Regions from separate parts of the Streptomyces sp. NPDC024555 genome, predicted to be linked through region 2. Evidence: riboswitches for the same ligand, from Rfam matches in the RefSeq annotation. Region 2 holds a riboswitch; the other holds the start of a gene.
What was found. Region 2 has a riboswitch for glycine ahead of gcvT (glycine cleavage system aminomethyltransferase GcvT). Riboswitches for the same ligand answer to the same signal wherever they lie in the genome.
Positions count from the first base shown of each region.

Region 1: it holds a riboswitch for glycine, as region 2 does, so the genes downstream of both, gcvP (aminomethyl-transferring glycine dehydrogenase) here and gcvT (glycine cleavage system aminomethyltransferase GcvT) in region 2, are expected to answer to the same signal.

Region 1 is NZ_JBVHKV010000018.1:143,776-150,854, reverse strand. Features, by position in the region: gene ACZ4FH_RS28510 (DNA polymerase IV) at 1-982, shown strand, start outside; gene ACZ4FH_RS28505 (PRC-barrel domain-containing protein) at 907-1,275, opposite strand; glycine riboswitch at 1,389-1,486, shown strand; gene gcvP (aminomethyl-transferring glycine dehydrogenase) at 1,680-4,565, shown strand; gene ACZ4FH_RS28495 (DUF5999 family protein) at 4,663-4,869, opposite strand; gene ACZ4FH_RS28490 (hypothetical protein) at 5,191-5,784, opposite strand; gene ACZ4FH_RS28485 (glutamate-cysteine ligase family protein) at 6,265-7,079, shown strand, end outside.
Region 2 is NZ_JBVHKV010000002.1:305,348-312,426, forward strand. Features, by position in the region: gene ACZ4FH_RS03975 (enhanced serine sensitivity protein SseB) at 1-393, opposite strand, end outside; gene ACZ4FH_RS03980 (AAA family ATPase) at 523-1,209, opposite strand; glycine riboswitch at 1,379-1,470, shown strand; gene gcvT (glycine cleavage system aminomethyltransferase GcvT) at 1,611-2,726, shown strand; gene gcvH (glycine cleavage system protein GcvH) at 2,828-3,205, shown strand; gene glyA (serine hydroxymethyltransferase) at 3,226-4,488, shown strand; gene ACZ4FH_RS04000 (L-serine ammonia-lyase) at 4,653-6,035, shown strand; partial or broken gene ACZ4FH_RS04005 (SAM-dependent methyltransferase) at 6,069-6,380, opposite strand; gene cynR (transcriptional regulator CynR) at 6,459-7,079, opposite strand, start outside.

The DNA.
Region 1 (7,079 bases), on a different contig from region 2:
GGGTACCGAACGGGAACTGCTCGCGCCCATGCCCGTGCGCACCCTGCCCGGAGTCGGACCCGCCACCGCCGACCATCTGCGCCGGGCGGGTATGACCACGGTCGACGACCTCGCCGAGGCCGGTGAGGCGGAGCTCGTACGGCTGCTGGGCAAGGCGCACGGCACCGCGCTGCACCAGATGGCCCTGGGCCGCGACGACCGGCCCGTCGTCGCGGAACGGGACGCCAAGTCGGTTTCCGTCGAGGACACCTTCGACACGGATCTGCACGACCGGGTCCGGATCAGGACCGAGGTCGAACGGCTCGCCGACCGCTGTGTCCACCGGCTGAAGGGGGCCGGGCGCTCCGGGCGCACGGTGGTCCTGAAGGTCCGGCGCTACGACTTCTCCACGCTGACCCGCTCCGAGACCCTCCGGGGGCCCACCGACGACCCCACCGTGGTCAGGGAGGCCGCGGCGCGGCTCCTGGAGGGCGTGGACACCACCGGGGGCGTACGGCTGCTCGGCGTCGGTGTCACGGGGCTGGCGGACTTCACCCAGGAGGATCTCTTCGCGCAGGCGGCCGGAGAGCGGGCGGCGGCCGCCGGGGCCGCCGCCGAGGCCGCGGAGCCCCACCGGCCCGAGGGCGCGCCGCAGGAGCCCGGGGACGGCCGTCACGCCCCCGACGGCGGGGAGGGCGGGGAGAGCGAGGAGAGCCCCGAGCAGCGGGCCGCGCGGCGCTGGCCGGCCGGGCACGACGTGCTCCACGAGGCATACGGACACGGCTGGGTGCAGGGGAGCGGGGTCGGCCGCGTCACCGTGCGGTTCGAGGAGCCGGAATCGCCGCCGGGCCGGGTGCGGACGTTCCGGACCGACGACCCGCAGCTGCGGCCCGCCGAGCCCCTGCCGCTCGTGAGCGATCCGGCGGACTACTCCTCGTGGCCGGCCAGCCTGCCGAAGTCACGGTCGGGGCCAGCGGCGTCGGGTGCCGAGTCCAGACCGTAGTGCCGGTAGAGCTGGAGCTCCTGCTCCGGCGAGAGGTGGCGGCCCACGCCGAAGTCGGGGGCGTCCTTGATCAGGGCGCGGTCGAAGGGGACGCGCAGCGTCTCGTCGACCAGTTCGCTCGGCTCCAGGGGGACGAAGGCGTCCCGGCTGAACAGCCCGGTGCGGACGGCCGCCCACTCCGGCACACCGGTGGCGTCGTCGAGGTACACCTCGTCGACGGTTCCGATCTTGGTGCCCTTGCGGTCGAACGCCTTGCGGCCGATCAGGCTGCGCGGATCGATGTCGGTCTGCACGGTCCCTCCCACTGGTCGCGGCTACTCCACAGGCACTACAGAAGTCCACAATCGTGGTCCCGGCCACTCGGGAAGGGAGCCGGGGACCCCGCTGGTAGGCTGGATACGGCTGCTGACCCCGTGCGGGAGAGTCCTCCGGAAGCCCTCCGGAGGGCGCCGAAGGAGCAAATCCTCCCCGGAATCTCTCAGGCCCCCGTACCGCACGGACGAGGTCACTCTGGAAAGCAGGGCGGGTTCCGTACGGCGTGTGCCGTGCCGGGTCCCTCCCTCACCGACGGTGAAAACCGGTGCGCCCCGCGGGCATCGGTGAAGCTCTCAGGTTGAGATGACAGAGGGGGAGGCCGTTCGGGCACCCCGCGCCGTGGTGCCCCTCGCAGGTCGTGACAGACCAGGAGGCCTCCATCATGACCCCCCGTCGCCCTTCGCTCGCCCAGCTGGAACAGGGAATCCCGTTCGAGCAGCGCCACATCGGTCCCGATGCCGAGGCCCAGGCGAAGATGCTCGCCCAGGTCGGTTACGGCTCGCTGGACGAGCTGACCGCCGCCGCGGTGCCCGACGTGATCAAGAGCGCCGAGGCGCTGGCCCTGCCGGACGCCCGTACCGAGGCCGAGGTCCTGGCCGAGCTGCGCACGCTCGCCGACCGCAACCAGGTGCTGGCCCCCATGATCGGGCTCGGCTACTACGGCACCTTCACCCCGCCGGTGATCCTCCGCAACGTCATGGAGAACCCCGCCTGGTACACGGCGTACACGCCGTACCAGCCCGAGATCTCCCAGGGCCGCCTCGAAGCCCTCCTGAACTTCCAGACGATGGTCGCCGACCTCACCGGGCTGCCCACCTCCGGTGCCTCGCTGCTCGACGAGGGCACCGCCGCCGCCGAGGCCATGGCCCTGGCGCGGCGCGTCGGCAAGGTCAAGCAGGGCGTCTTCCTGGTCGACGCCGACACCCTGCCGCAGACCGTGGCGGTCATCGAGACCCGGGCCGAGCCCACCGGCGTCGAGGTCGTCGTCGCGGACCTGAGCGACGGGATCCCGGCCGACCTCGCCGAGCGCGGCGTCTTCGGCGTGCTCCTGCAGTACCCCGGCGCCTCCGGAGCCGTGCGCGATCTGCGCCCCCTCGTCGAGCAGGCCCACGAGCTGGGCGCGATCGTCACCGTGGCCGCCGACCTGCTGGCGCTCACGCTGCTCACCTCGCCCGGCGAGCTGGGCGCGGACATCGCCGTCGGCACCACCCAGCGCTTCGGCGTCCCGATGGGCTTCGGCGGACCGCACGCCGGCTACATGGCCGTCCGCGAGAAGTTCGCCCGCAGCCTTCCCGGCCGCCTCGTCGGCGTCTCCGTGGACGCGGACGGGAACAAGGCCTACCGGCTGGCGCTCCAGACCCGCGAGCAGCACATCCGCCGCGAGAAGGCCACGAGCAACATCTGCACCGCGCAGGTGCTGCTCGCCGTCATGGCCGGCATGTACGCGGTCTACCACGGCCCCGAGGGGCTGCGGACCATCGCGCGCCGCACCCACCGCTACGCCGCGATCCTGGCGCGGGGGCTGCGCGACGGCGGCGTCGAGGTGGTCGGTGACGCCCACTTCGACACGCTCACCGTCCGCGTCCCGGGCGGGGCCGCCGCGGTCGTCGAGGGCGCCCGCGCCCGCGGGGTGAACCTCCGCCTCGTCGACGCCGACACCGTCTCCCTCGCCTGCGACGAGACGACCACCCGCACGCTGGTCGAGTCCGTCTGGGCCGCCTTCGGCGTCGAGGCGGACGTGGAGGCGCTGGACGCCACGACCGCCGACGCGCTGCCCGAGGGGCTGCTGCGCGACGACGCGATCCTGACCCACCCGGTCTTCCACCAGCACCGCTCCGAGACCGCGATGCTGCGCTACCTGCGCCGCCTCGCCGACAAGGACTACGCGCTGGACCGCGGCATGATCCCGCTCGGCTCCTGCACCATGAAGCTGAACGCGACGGCCGAGATGGAGTCCATCACCTGGCCCGAGTTCGGCGCGCTGCACCCGTTCGCCCCGGCCGAGCAGGCGGAGGGCTTCCTGACGCTCATCCACGAGCTGGAGGAGCGCCTGGCCGAGGTCACCGGCTACGACGCGGTCTCCCTCCAGCCCAACGCGGGTTCGCAGGGCGAGTTCGCGGGCCTGCTCGCCGTCCGCGCGTACCACCGCGCCAACGGTGACGAGAACCGGACCGTCTGCCTGATCCCGTCCTCGGCCCACGGCACCAACGCCGCGAGCGCCGTGATGGCCGGGATGAAGGTCGTCGTGGTGAAGACCGCCGACGACGGCGAGGTCGACGTCGAGGACCTGCGCGCCAAGATCGCGCAGCACCGCGACGAGCTCGCGGTGCTGATGATCACCTACCCGTCCACCCACGGTGTCTTCGAGGAGCACGTCGCCGACATCTGCGCCGAGGTCCACGACGCCGGCGGCCAGGTCTACGTGGACGGCGCCAACCTCAACGCGCTGGTCGGTCTCGCCAAGCCGGGCCGCTTCGGCGGCGACGTCTCGCACCTGAACCTGCACAAGACCTTCTGCATCCCGCACGGCGGCGGCGGTCCGGGCGTCGGCCCGGTCGGTGTGCGCGCCCACCTCGCGCCGTACCTGCCGAACCACCCGCTGCAGCCCGCCGCGGGCCCGGAGACCGGCGTCGGACCGATCTCGGCGGCACCCTGGGGCTCGGCGGGGATCCTGCCCATCTCCTGGGCGTACGTACGCCTGATGGGGGGCGAGGGCCTCAAGCGCGCGACGCAGGTCGCCGTACTCGCGGCCAACTACATCGCCAAGCGGCTGGAGCCGCACTACCCGATCCTGTACACCGGCCCGGCGGGCCTCGTCGCGCACGAGTGCATCGTGGACCTCCGGCCGCTGTCGAAGGCGACCGGCGTCAGCATCGACGACGTCGCCAAGCGCCTCATCGACTACGGCTTCCACTCGCCGACCATGTCGTTCCCGGTCGCCGGCACGCTGATGATCGAGCCGACCGAGAGCGAGGACCTGGCGGAGCTGGACCGTTTCTGCGACACGATGATCGCCATCCGCGCCGAGATCGAGAAGGTGGCCTCGGGCGAGTGGAGCGGGGACGACAACCCGCTGGCCAACGCCCCGCACACCGCGGCCGCGCTGGGCGGGGAGTGGGCGCACGCCTACAGCCGCGAGACGGCGGTCTTCCCGGCCGGGGTCTCGCCCGCCGAGAAGTACTGGCCGCCGGTGCGCCGCATCGACGGCGCGTTCGGCGACCGCAACCTGGTCTGCTCGTGCCCGCCGCTGGACGCGTACGACGACTGATCCGGGAGCGACGTCGCGAACGGGCGGCGTGACGCGGACACGCGTGGGGGCCGGTGCGGAGATCTCTCCGGGCCGGCCCCTTTTCCGTACCTGCGGCTCAGGCCGCCTTCGCCACCCGGCCGGTGCCCAACGGCCGGTGCGGGGCGATGATCTGTCCGTCGGGAAGCAGCTCACCGGTGTCCTCGAAGAGCAGGACGCCGTTGCACAGCAGGCTCCAGCCCTGTTCCGGGTGATGGGCCACCAGACGGGCGGCTTCCCGGTCGGCGGAGTCGGCTGTCGGGCAGGGTGGCTGGTGCTGGCACATGGATGGGTTCTTTCGCTGCGTCGAGTTGAATGTCCTGCGGCTGGACGAGGTGTTCATGACCGCTCCCCCGTATCGATCGGTCCGATCCCAGTGTTGCCCCACGGACGTCATTCCGCAGGGATTTCGCAGCAGCGCTCCTTCTCCTCTCATGACGCGTCACCCAGCCGGACGGTTCAGCGCAACTGCACTGTCCCTTCGGGTGGTTCGGGGTGGCCGGATGGGGCTAGTCCGGATGGACCCCCGGCTCCCGCGGGCATGCGCGGCGCCCCGCCGCCGGGGTACCGGTGACGGGGCGCCGCGCATGAGGCGTGGGGGAGGGGCTCAGGCGGGCGAGCCCAGCAGGGGGCCGGGACCGGGTGCGATACGGGTGGTGATCACGGGGAGCAGATCGGCGACCCGGTGCGGACGGTGTGCCGCGATACCCGGTGGGGCGGGAGCGAGCGGGACGAGGAGATCGGCCGGGGCGGGGGCGCCGAGGGTGGCGTCCGCCGCGATGTCGCCGTGCAGCCAGAGCGCGAGCATGTACAGCTCGGGGATGGACAGCAGCCGCGGCTGGTACGGGGTGGGGGCCGCCTCCGCCTGGCGCAGGGCGAGTTCGGTCGAGGCGAGGTACGGGCCCTCGAAGAAGTGCGAGAACGCCCAGCCGTCGGGCGTGAGCATGGTGTCGGCCGCGGCGACGGCCCGTTCCGTGCCGCGGATCAGGAAGCGCCAGCCGATGAGGCGGGTGGTCGGCGCGAGGGCTCCCGGTGCGATGCGGTCCAGCACGTGGACGGGGAGCGGGTGATCGGGGCTCAGTGGTTCCTGGGCGGACCGCAGTGCTGGTGTGCGGGCCTCGCGGACGGCGGTCGGTGAACCGAGGGCCGCGAGAACGCTGCGCAGGGCGGGCGCGGGGGCCGGGGGAACATGCAGCGGCATAGTGGGTCGCCTCTCACTTCGGAGACACGGTGGTGCGTGGGCGGGTGCAGACGGCGGTGTCGGCGTGCGGGGCCAGAGGAGGCCGGTGACTGGGCCGGTGCGTCAACTCTCTGCCTCGTCCGCGGAGTTTATACGACACGTGTTCACACGATGTTTCCACTAGCCGTCGTGGTGATTGCCGACAAGGCGGTATCCGGACTTTATTATGCGGAGATTACGCTGATTCGATGCGCGCGGCGCAGTCACCGCCTCGGGTTTTTCCCGCGTCGCGGTCGGCCGAAACGTGCCGGTGCTTTCCCCGTATGCCGATCGGGAAACTGCGGGCTGCGCCATGCCGAGTGAATGTGCCTCGGGCCTCGTTCTTCAGATTAGCGGCCGCATGCCGTCCGCGGGGCGTTACGGATCTCTCCGTCTGGGCATTATCGACCCTGACGCGAGCGGTCTGGGCCGCGGGCCGCCCACTCGAGGAGGGACCCTTCGATGGGGGAGAAGGTCGTGGCGGACGCCTTTGACCTGTCCGACCGGCAGCGGTATCGGACCAAGCTCCACCAGTGCCTGGAGGGGCTGGAGAGACTTCTGGCGGACCGGAGGTTCGATCGCCCGCGCAACCTCATGGGGATGGAGATCGAACTGAATCTGGCCGGTGCCGACGGTATGCCGAAGATGTTGAACGGACAGGTACTGGACCGTATCGCCAGCCGTGATTTCCAGACGGAACTGGGGATGTTCAATCTGGAAGTGAACATAGTTCCCCATCATCTGTCAGGCCGCGTTCTCGATCAGCTGGCCGAGGAGCTGCGGGCCGGGCTGGGATATGCCGACCGGAAGGCCGCCGAGGTCGATGCCGGGATCATGATGATCGGAATACTTCCCACGCTCGGGCGCACCGACATGGTCCGGTCCAACCTCTCCGACGTGGACCGCTACGCCCTGCTCAACGATCAAATGGTGGCGGCCAGGGGCGAGGATTTCTCCCTGGATATCGAAGGCGTGGAGCGACTGGTCTGCACCTCCGGATCGATCGCCCCGGAGGCCGCCTGCACCTCCGTGCAGCTCCATCTCCAGGTGACCCCCGAGCGCTTCGCGGACGTCTGGAACGCGGCCCAGGCCGTGGCCGCGGTGCAGGTGGCGCTGGGGGCCAACTCTCCCTTCCTGTTCGGCCGTGAGGTGTGGCGGGAGTCCCGGCCGCCGCTCTTCCAGCAGGCCACGGACACCCGGCCGCCCGAACTGCAGAACCAGGGCGTGCGGCCGAGGACCTGGTTCGGCGAGAAGTGGGTGGACTCGGCCTTCGAGCT
Region 2 (7,079 bases):
GAGTTCGGCCACGGCGGGCGGGGGCAGCGGCATGCCGACGGCTCCGCCCGGGTTGACGGCGATGCCCAGCTGCGGGGGCAGTCCGCGGGCGAAGTCGCGGGCGGGCGCGACGGTGAAGGACATGTGCGGGCCGACGCAGGTGAGGAACTGCTGTTCGGAGCTGAAGACCGGGACATAGGGAGCGCCCTCGATCTCCAGGGTCGGCAGATCGAGGACGCCGGAGTCCGGGCCGCCGCCGGCCGGCAGCGGCACCCAGACCTGGCTGCGTCCGAGCACCTCGACCAGCCGGCCGCCCGCCTCCGGGCTGCCGAGCGAGGCGCTCAGCACCTCTTCGAGCTCATTGGCCGGCCATCCGCCCTGCGCGTCGGACCGGGCCGGTGCCGGAATGTCCACTGTGTCCCTCTCTCACCCCGGGCAACCGGGTACGCGCTGTCTCGCGGCCTCTCGCGGCCTAGAGATTATCTCCGTACGGCCGGATCCGGACCCCGCCGCCGGACCGTCCAGCACTCGGACGGTCCGCGGTCACTCCGTGGTCTGTGCGTCTGCGAAGGAGATCCGGGCGAGCAGCCCCGCCGCCTCCCGGTCGAGCAGGACCGCCGAGGCGCAGCCGCGCGGCAGCAGGCCGGAGGCGGTCTCGCGCAGCAGCCGTCCCACGGCCCTGCGGTGGCGGGCGAAGGCGTAGCCGGAGACGCCCCGGCCGCGGTCGCGCTGGCCCCGCCGGGCCGTCTCCTCGGTGACGTCCAGCAGCACCAGGTGCAGGGTCCGGCCGCGCCGCCGGACATGGCGGGCGAGCAGGTTGCGCACCCAGGACTGGGTGCCGCAGTCGTGGACCACTACAGAGACGCCGGAGCGCAGCACGCGCCAGAGACCCCAGTAGTGCGCGACGCGGACCAGCGGACGGTAGAGGGCGTACGGGCATAAGGCCGGCATCCGGGCCGCCCAGCGGTCCCGGGTGTCCTGGGAGTCGACGGCGCGGACCTCGACCGTGCGCGCGATGAGCGTGGACTTCCCGCTGCCGGGCAGTCCGGAGACCACCACCACGTCGCCCGCCGCGAAGTGCAGCGCGCACGGGCCGCGTCCGGCGCGGTCCCGCAGGTCACGGACGACGGGCGCGCGCGGGCCCACCGCCTCCCTCGCCGGCGCTCCCGGCTGAGCGGGCAGTGCGCCGCTCGCGACCCCCGCGGTCGTCGCGTACCGCTGCGATGTCATCGCCCTCCCCCTGTCGGCCGACCCTCACCTGCCCATGAAGTGTAAAGAAAAGGTAATGCGGCACAACCGTCCGACCCGCCGGAACCCCGTCGCGACCGCTGCCCGTCCCCGCATCCCACTCTCCCGCACACCGTGCGATGATGACCGGGTCAACTGCATAAAGGCCGCTCGAATCCGCGCGGGAGAGTCCCGGCCCAGGCCGGGCGCCGAAGGAGCAAGTCCCTCCCTTGAATCTCTCAGGCCCCGTACCGCGTGGATGAGGCAGATCTGAAAAGCGGGCCGCCCGGCGGCCCCACCCAAGGTGCAAGCCGAACCCCCTCGGGGGCTCCCGGCGAACCTCTCAGGTTCCGATGACAGATGGGGAGGACCGTCCTCGTCGTCATGCCCTGGGAGCCTTATCCATGAGCACCGCCCCCCGTCTCACCGCCCTCGATGCCCTGCATCGTTCGCTGGGCGCCACCATGACCGACTTCGCCGGCTGGGACATGCCGCTGCGCTACGCCAGTGAGCGCGACGAGCACAACGCCGTCCGCACGAAGGCCGGGCTCTTCGACCTCTCCCACATGGGCGAGATCACGGTCACCGGACCCGGGGCCGTCGACCTGCTGAACTTCGCGCTCGTCGGCAACATCGGCACCGTCTCCCCGGGCCGCGCCCGCTACACGATGATCTGCGCCGAGGACGGCGGCATCCTGGACGACCTGATCGTCTACCGGCTCGGCGAGACCGAATACATGGTCGTCGCCAACGCCGGCAACGCCCAGCTGGTGCTGGACACGCTCACCGAGCGCGCCGCGGGCTTCGACGCCGAGGTGCGCGACGACCGCGACGCCTACGCGCTGCTCGCCGTCCAGGGTCCCGAGTCCCCCGCCATCCTGGCCTCGGTCACCGACGCCGACCTGGACGGTCTGAAGTACTACGCCGGTCTGCCCGGCACGGTCGCCGGGGTGCCGGCCCTGATCGCCCGCACCGGCTACACCGGCGAGGACGGCTTCGAGCTGTTCGTCGCGCCGGAGCACGCCGAGGAGCTGTGGAAGGCCCTCACCGAGGCCGGTGCCTCGCGCGGCCTGATCCCGTGCGGGCTCTCCTGCCGCGACACGCTGCGCCTGGAGGCCGGCATGCCGCTGTACGGGCACGAGCTGACCACCGCGCTGACCCCGTTCGACGCCGGTCTGGGCCGGGTCGTGAAGTTCGAGAAGGAGGGCGACTTCGTCGGCCGCAAGGCCCTGGAGGCCGCCGCCGAGCGCGCCGAGACCGCGCCGCCGCGCAAGCTGGTCGGCCTGGTCGCCGAGGGCCGCCGGGTCCCGCGCGCCGGCTTCCCGGTCGTCGTCGGCGGCGAGACCGTCGGCGAGGTCACCTCCGGCGCCCCCTCCCCGACGCTGGGCAGGCCGATCGCCATGGCGTACGTCGACGCGGCGTACGCCGAGCCGGGCACCGAGGGCGTCGCCGTCGACATCCGGGGCAGCCACGAGCCGTACGAGGTCGTGGCGCTGCCGTTCTACAAGCGGCGCAAGTAGCACCGTGGGAGGCGGGACCCCGCGCGACGTGACGCAGTCCTGTCTCACACCGTAAGACCACCGTCCATCAGCACTCCCCCGCGTACAGGAGAATTCAGGTCATGAGCAACCCCCAGCAGCTGCGGTACAGCAAGGAGCACGAGTGGCTGTCGGCCGTCGAGGACGGTGTGGCGACGATCGGCATCACCGAGTACGCCGCCAACGCGCTCGGCGACGTCGTCTACGCCCAGCTCCCCGCGGTCGGTGACACGGTGACCGCGGGCGAGACCTGCGGCGAGCTGGAGTCGACCAAGTCGGTCAGCGACCTGTACTCGCCGGTGACCGGTGAGGTCACCGACGCGAACCAGGACGTCGTGGACGACCCGTCGCTGGTGAACTCCGCTCCGTTCGAGGGCGGCTGGCTGTTCAAGGTGCGCGTCGCGGCGGAGCCGGAGGACCTGCTCTCCGCCGACGAGTACACCGCGTTCTCCGGCAACTAAAGACCCCAAGGGACCACCTGATGTCGCTTCTCAACTCCTCCCTCCACGAGCTGGACCCGGACGTCGCCGCCGCCGTCGACGCCGAGCTCCACCGCCAGCAGTCCACCCTCGAAATGATCGCCTCGGAGAACTTCGCTCCGGTCGCGGTCATGGAGGCCCAGGGCTCCGTCCTGACCAACAAGTACGCCGAGGGCTACCCCGGCCGCCGCTACTACGGCGGCTGCGAGCACGTCGACGTGGTCGAGCAGATCGCGATCGACCGCATCAAGGCGCTCTTCGGCGCCGAGGCCGCGAACGTCCAGCCGCACTCCGGTGCGCAGGCCAACGCCGCCGCGATGTTCGCGCTGCTGAAGCCGGGCGACACGATCATGGGCCTGAACCTGGCCCACGGCGGTCACCTGACCCACGGCATGAAGATCAACTTCTCCGGCAAGCTCTACAACGTGGTCCCGTACCACGTCGACGACACCGGCGTCGTGGACATGGCCGAGGTCGAGCGCCTGGCCAAGGAGTCCAAGCCGCAGCTGATCGTGGCCGGCTGGTCGGCCTACCCGCGCCAGCTGGACTTCGCCGCCTTCCGCCGCATCGCGGACGAGGTCGGTGCGTACCTGATGGTCGACATGGCGCACTTCGCCGGTCTGGTCGCCGCGGGCCTGCACCCCAACCCGGTGCCGCACGCCCACGTCGTCACCACCACCACGCACAAGACCCTCGGCGGCCCGCGCGGTGGCGTGATCCTCTCCACCCAGGAGCTCGCCAAGAAGATCAACTCGGCGGTCTTCCCGGGCCAGCAGGGCGGTCCGCTGGAGCACGTCATCGCGGCCAAGGCCGTCTCCTTCAAGGTCGCGGCGGGCGAGGAGTTCAAGGAGCGCCAGCAGCGCACCCTGGAGGGCGCCCGCATCCTCGCCGAGCGTCTGGTCCAGCCCGACGTCACCGAGGTGGGCGTCTCCGTGCTGTCCGGCGGCACGGACGTGCACCTGGTCCTGGTGGACCTGCGGAACTCCGAGCTGGACGGCCGGCAGGCCGAGGACCGGCTCCACGAGATCGGCATCACGGTCAACCGGAACGCCATCCCGAACGACCCGCGGCCCCCGATGGTCACCTCGGGCCTGCGGATCGGCACCCCGGCCCTCGCCACCCGCGGTTTCGGCGCCGAGGACTTCACCGAGGTCGCCGAGATCATCGCCTCGGCCCTCAAGCCGGCCTACGACGCGGAGGGCCTGAAGGCCCGGGTCACCGCGCTCGCCGAGAAGTTCCCGCTGTACCCCGGCCTGAAGAAGTAGCCGGACCGGCGCGTCCGCGCGTCCGGGAGGGGCACCGCGCACACTGAGAGGTGAGTGCGGTGCCCCGTCCCTTGTCCTCCGCTCTGTCCCCTGCTTTCCGGGCACCCCGCCCGTACCGCACCACCCGGCAGACAACGGCGTCTACCAACCCCTAGGAGTTCCCCGTGGCCATCTCGGTCTTCGACCTGTTCTCGATCGGCATCGGCCCGTCCAGCTCCCATACGGTCGGTCCGATGCGCGCCGCCCGGATGTTCGCGCGCCGTCTGAAGAACGAGGGCCTGCTCGCCCACACCGCCTCGATACGGGCCGAACTGTACGGTTCGCTCGGCGCCACCGGGCACGGCCACGGCACCCCCAAGGCCGTGCTGCTCGGTCTGGAGGGCGAGTCCCCGCGTACGGTCGACGTCGAGACGGCGGACGAACGGGTCGAGGCGATCCGCGCGACCGGCCGGATCAACCTGCTCGGCATGCACGAGATCCCCTTCGACGCCGACGAGCAGCTGGTCCTGCACCGCCGCAAGGCGCTGCCGTACCACGCCAACGGCATGACGGTCTTCGCGTACGACCACGAGGGCGCACCGCTCCTGGAGAAGACGTACTACTCGGTCGGCGGCGGCTTCGTCGTCGACGAGGACGCGGTCGGCGAGGACCGGATCGTGCTCGACGACACCGTCCTCAAGCACCCCTTCCGCACCGGCGACGAACTGCTGCGCCTGGCCCGCGACACGGGTCTGTCGATCTCCTCCCTGATGCTGGAGAACGAGCGCGCCTGGCGCACCGAGGACGAGATCCGCTCCGGGCTGCTGGACATCTGGCGCGCCATGCAGGCGTGCGTGTCGCGCGGCATGGCCCGCGAGGGCATCCTGCCCGGCGGTCTGAAGGTCCGCCGCCGCGCCGCGACCACCGCCCGCCAGCTGCGCGCCGAGGGCGACCCCCAGGCCCACGCCATGGAGTGGATCACCCTCTACGCGATGGCGGTCAACGAGGAGAACGCCGCGGGCGGCCGTGTGGTCACCGCCCCGACGAACGGCGCGGCCGGCATCATCCCGGCGGTGCTCCACTACTACATGAACTTCGCGGCGGGCGGCGCCACCGAGGCCGAGAAGGAGGACGGCATCGTCCGCTTCCTGCTGGCCGCGGGCGCCATCGGCATGCTCTTCAAGGAGAACGCCTCCATCTCCGGCGCCGAGGTCGGCTGCCAGGGCGAGGTCGGCTCCGCCTGCTCCATGGCCGCCGGCGCCCTCGCCGAGGTCCTGGGCGGCACCCCCGAGCAGGTGGAGAACGCCGCCGAGATCGGCATGGAGCACAACCTGGGCCTGACCTGCGACCCGGTCGGCGGCCTCGTCCAGATCCCCTGCATCGAGCGCAACGGCATGGCCGCCGTGAAGGCCGTCACCGCGGCGAAGATGGCCCTGCGCGGCGACGGCAGTCACAAGGTCTCCCTCGACAAGGTCATCAAGACCATGAAGGAGACCGGGGCGGACATGTCCGTGAAGTACAAGGAGACGGCCCGGGGCGGGCTCGCGGTGAACATCATCGAGTGCTGAGGCCCGTCCGGCGCCGCTGGGCGGAGGTCGGACGGTGGCCGGCAGCAGGTCCTCCCCGCTCGACGGTCGCAGGCCGTCGGTGCGATCGGCGAAGTAGCGGTCGGCGAGCGACGTCCCCGGCACGTGGCGGGCGTCCGCGAACCCGGCTTCGCGGGCCAGGGCCGGCATCTCCTGGGGGGTGCAGAAGCTGATGAAGGGCGTTCCGGATGTCCGGGCGCCCTTCTCGCTCGCCCGGAGACCGGAGCGCCCGGCCTCGTCGACGAGGCCGGGCGCCGGCAGGAAGGTCATGGCGAGCGTGGAGCCCGGGGACCTCGGCGATGAAGACGTACGGCCCGTCGCCGTTGCGGAACTGCCCGGACCGGTGGATTCCTTCGGTCGTCACGGCGGACCCTACCCCGGCCCCGGGCCGATTCCCCCGGACTCTCACGCGGGCGCGGCATACCCCCGCTCGCGGACCAGGGCGTGGACGAGCCCGGTGAAGGCGCGGGACGCGGCGCTCTCGTAGGCGTCGGTGCGGCGCAGCAGGGCGACGGTGCGGGTCGGGAGGGGCGGGTCGAGGGGGACGGGGGTGAGGTGGGGGTGGTCGTCGGTGACGGCGGCGGGCAGGACGGTGGCGAGGCCGGTGCGCTGGACGATCTCGGTGAGTGCCTGGACGGAGTTGGCCTCGACCGTGATGCGGGGCGCGGTGCGGTGCCGGGCGAGGTAGGCGTCGATGTGCGTGCGGGTGGCGAAGTCCCCGCTGAGCAGGGCGAGTTCCACGTCTCCGAGGGTGTCGGCCGGTAGCGGTCCGGTGGGCGCGCCGGGGTGGCGGTCGCCGGTCACCAGGGTGAGGGTCTCCTCGAAGAGGGCGGTGGCGCCGACGCCGGGGTGGTGGGCGCCGGTGAAGGCGATGCCGAGGTCGAGGGCGTCGGCGACGAGGGCCGATTCGACGCGGTCCTGGGTCGTCTCGGTCAGGGAGAGCGTGACGCCGGGGTGGCGGGCGCGCAGTTCGGCGGCGAGCGGGCCGACGAGGTACGCGGTGAAGGTGGGCGTGACACCGAGGCG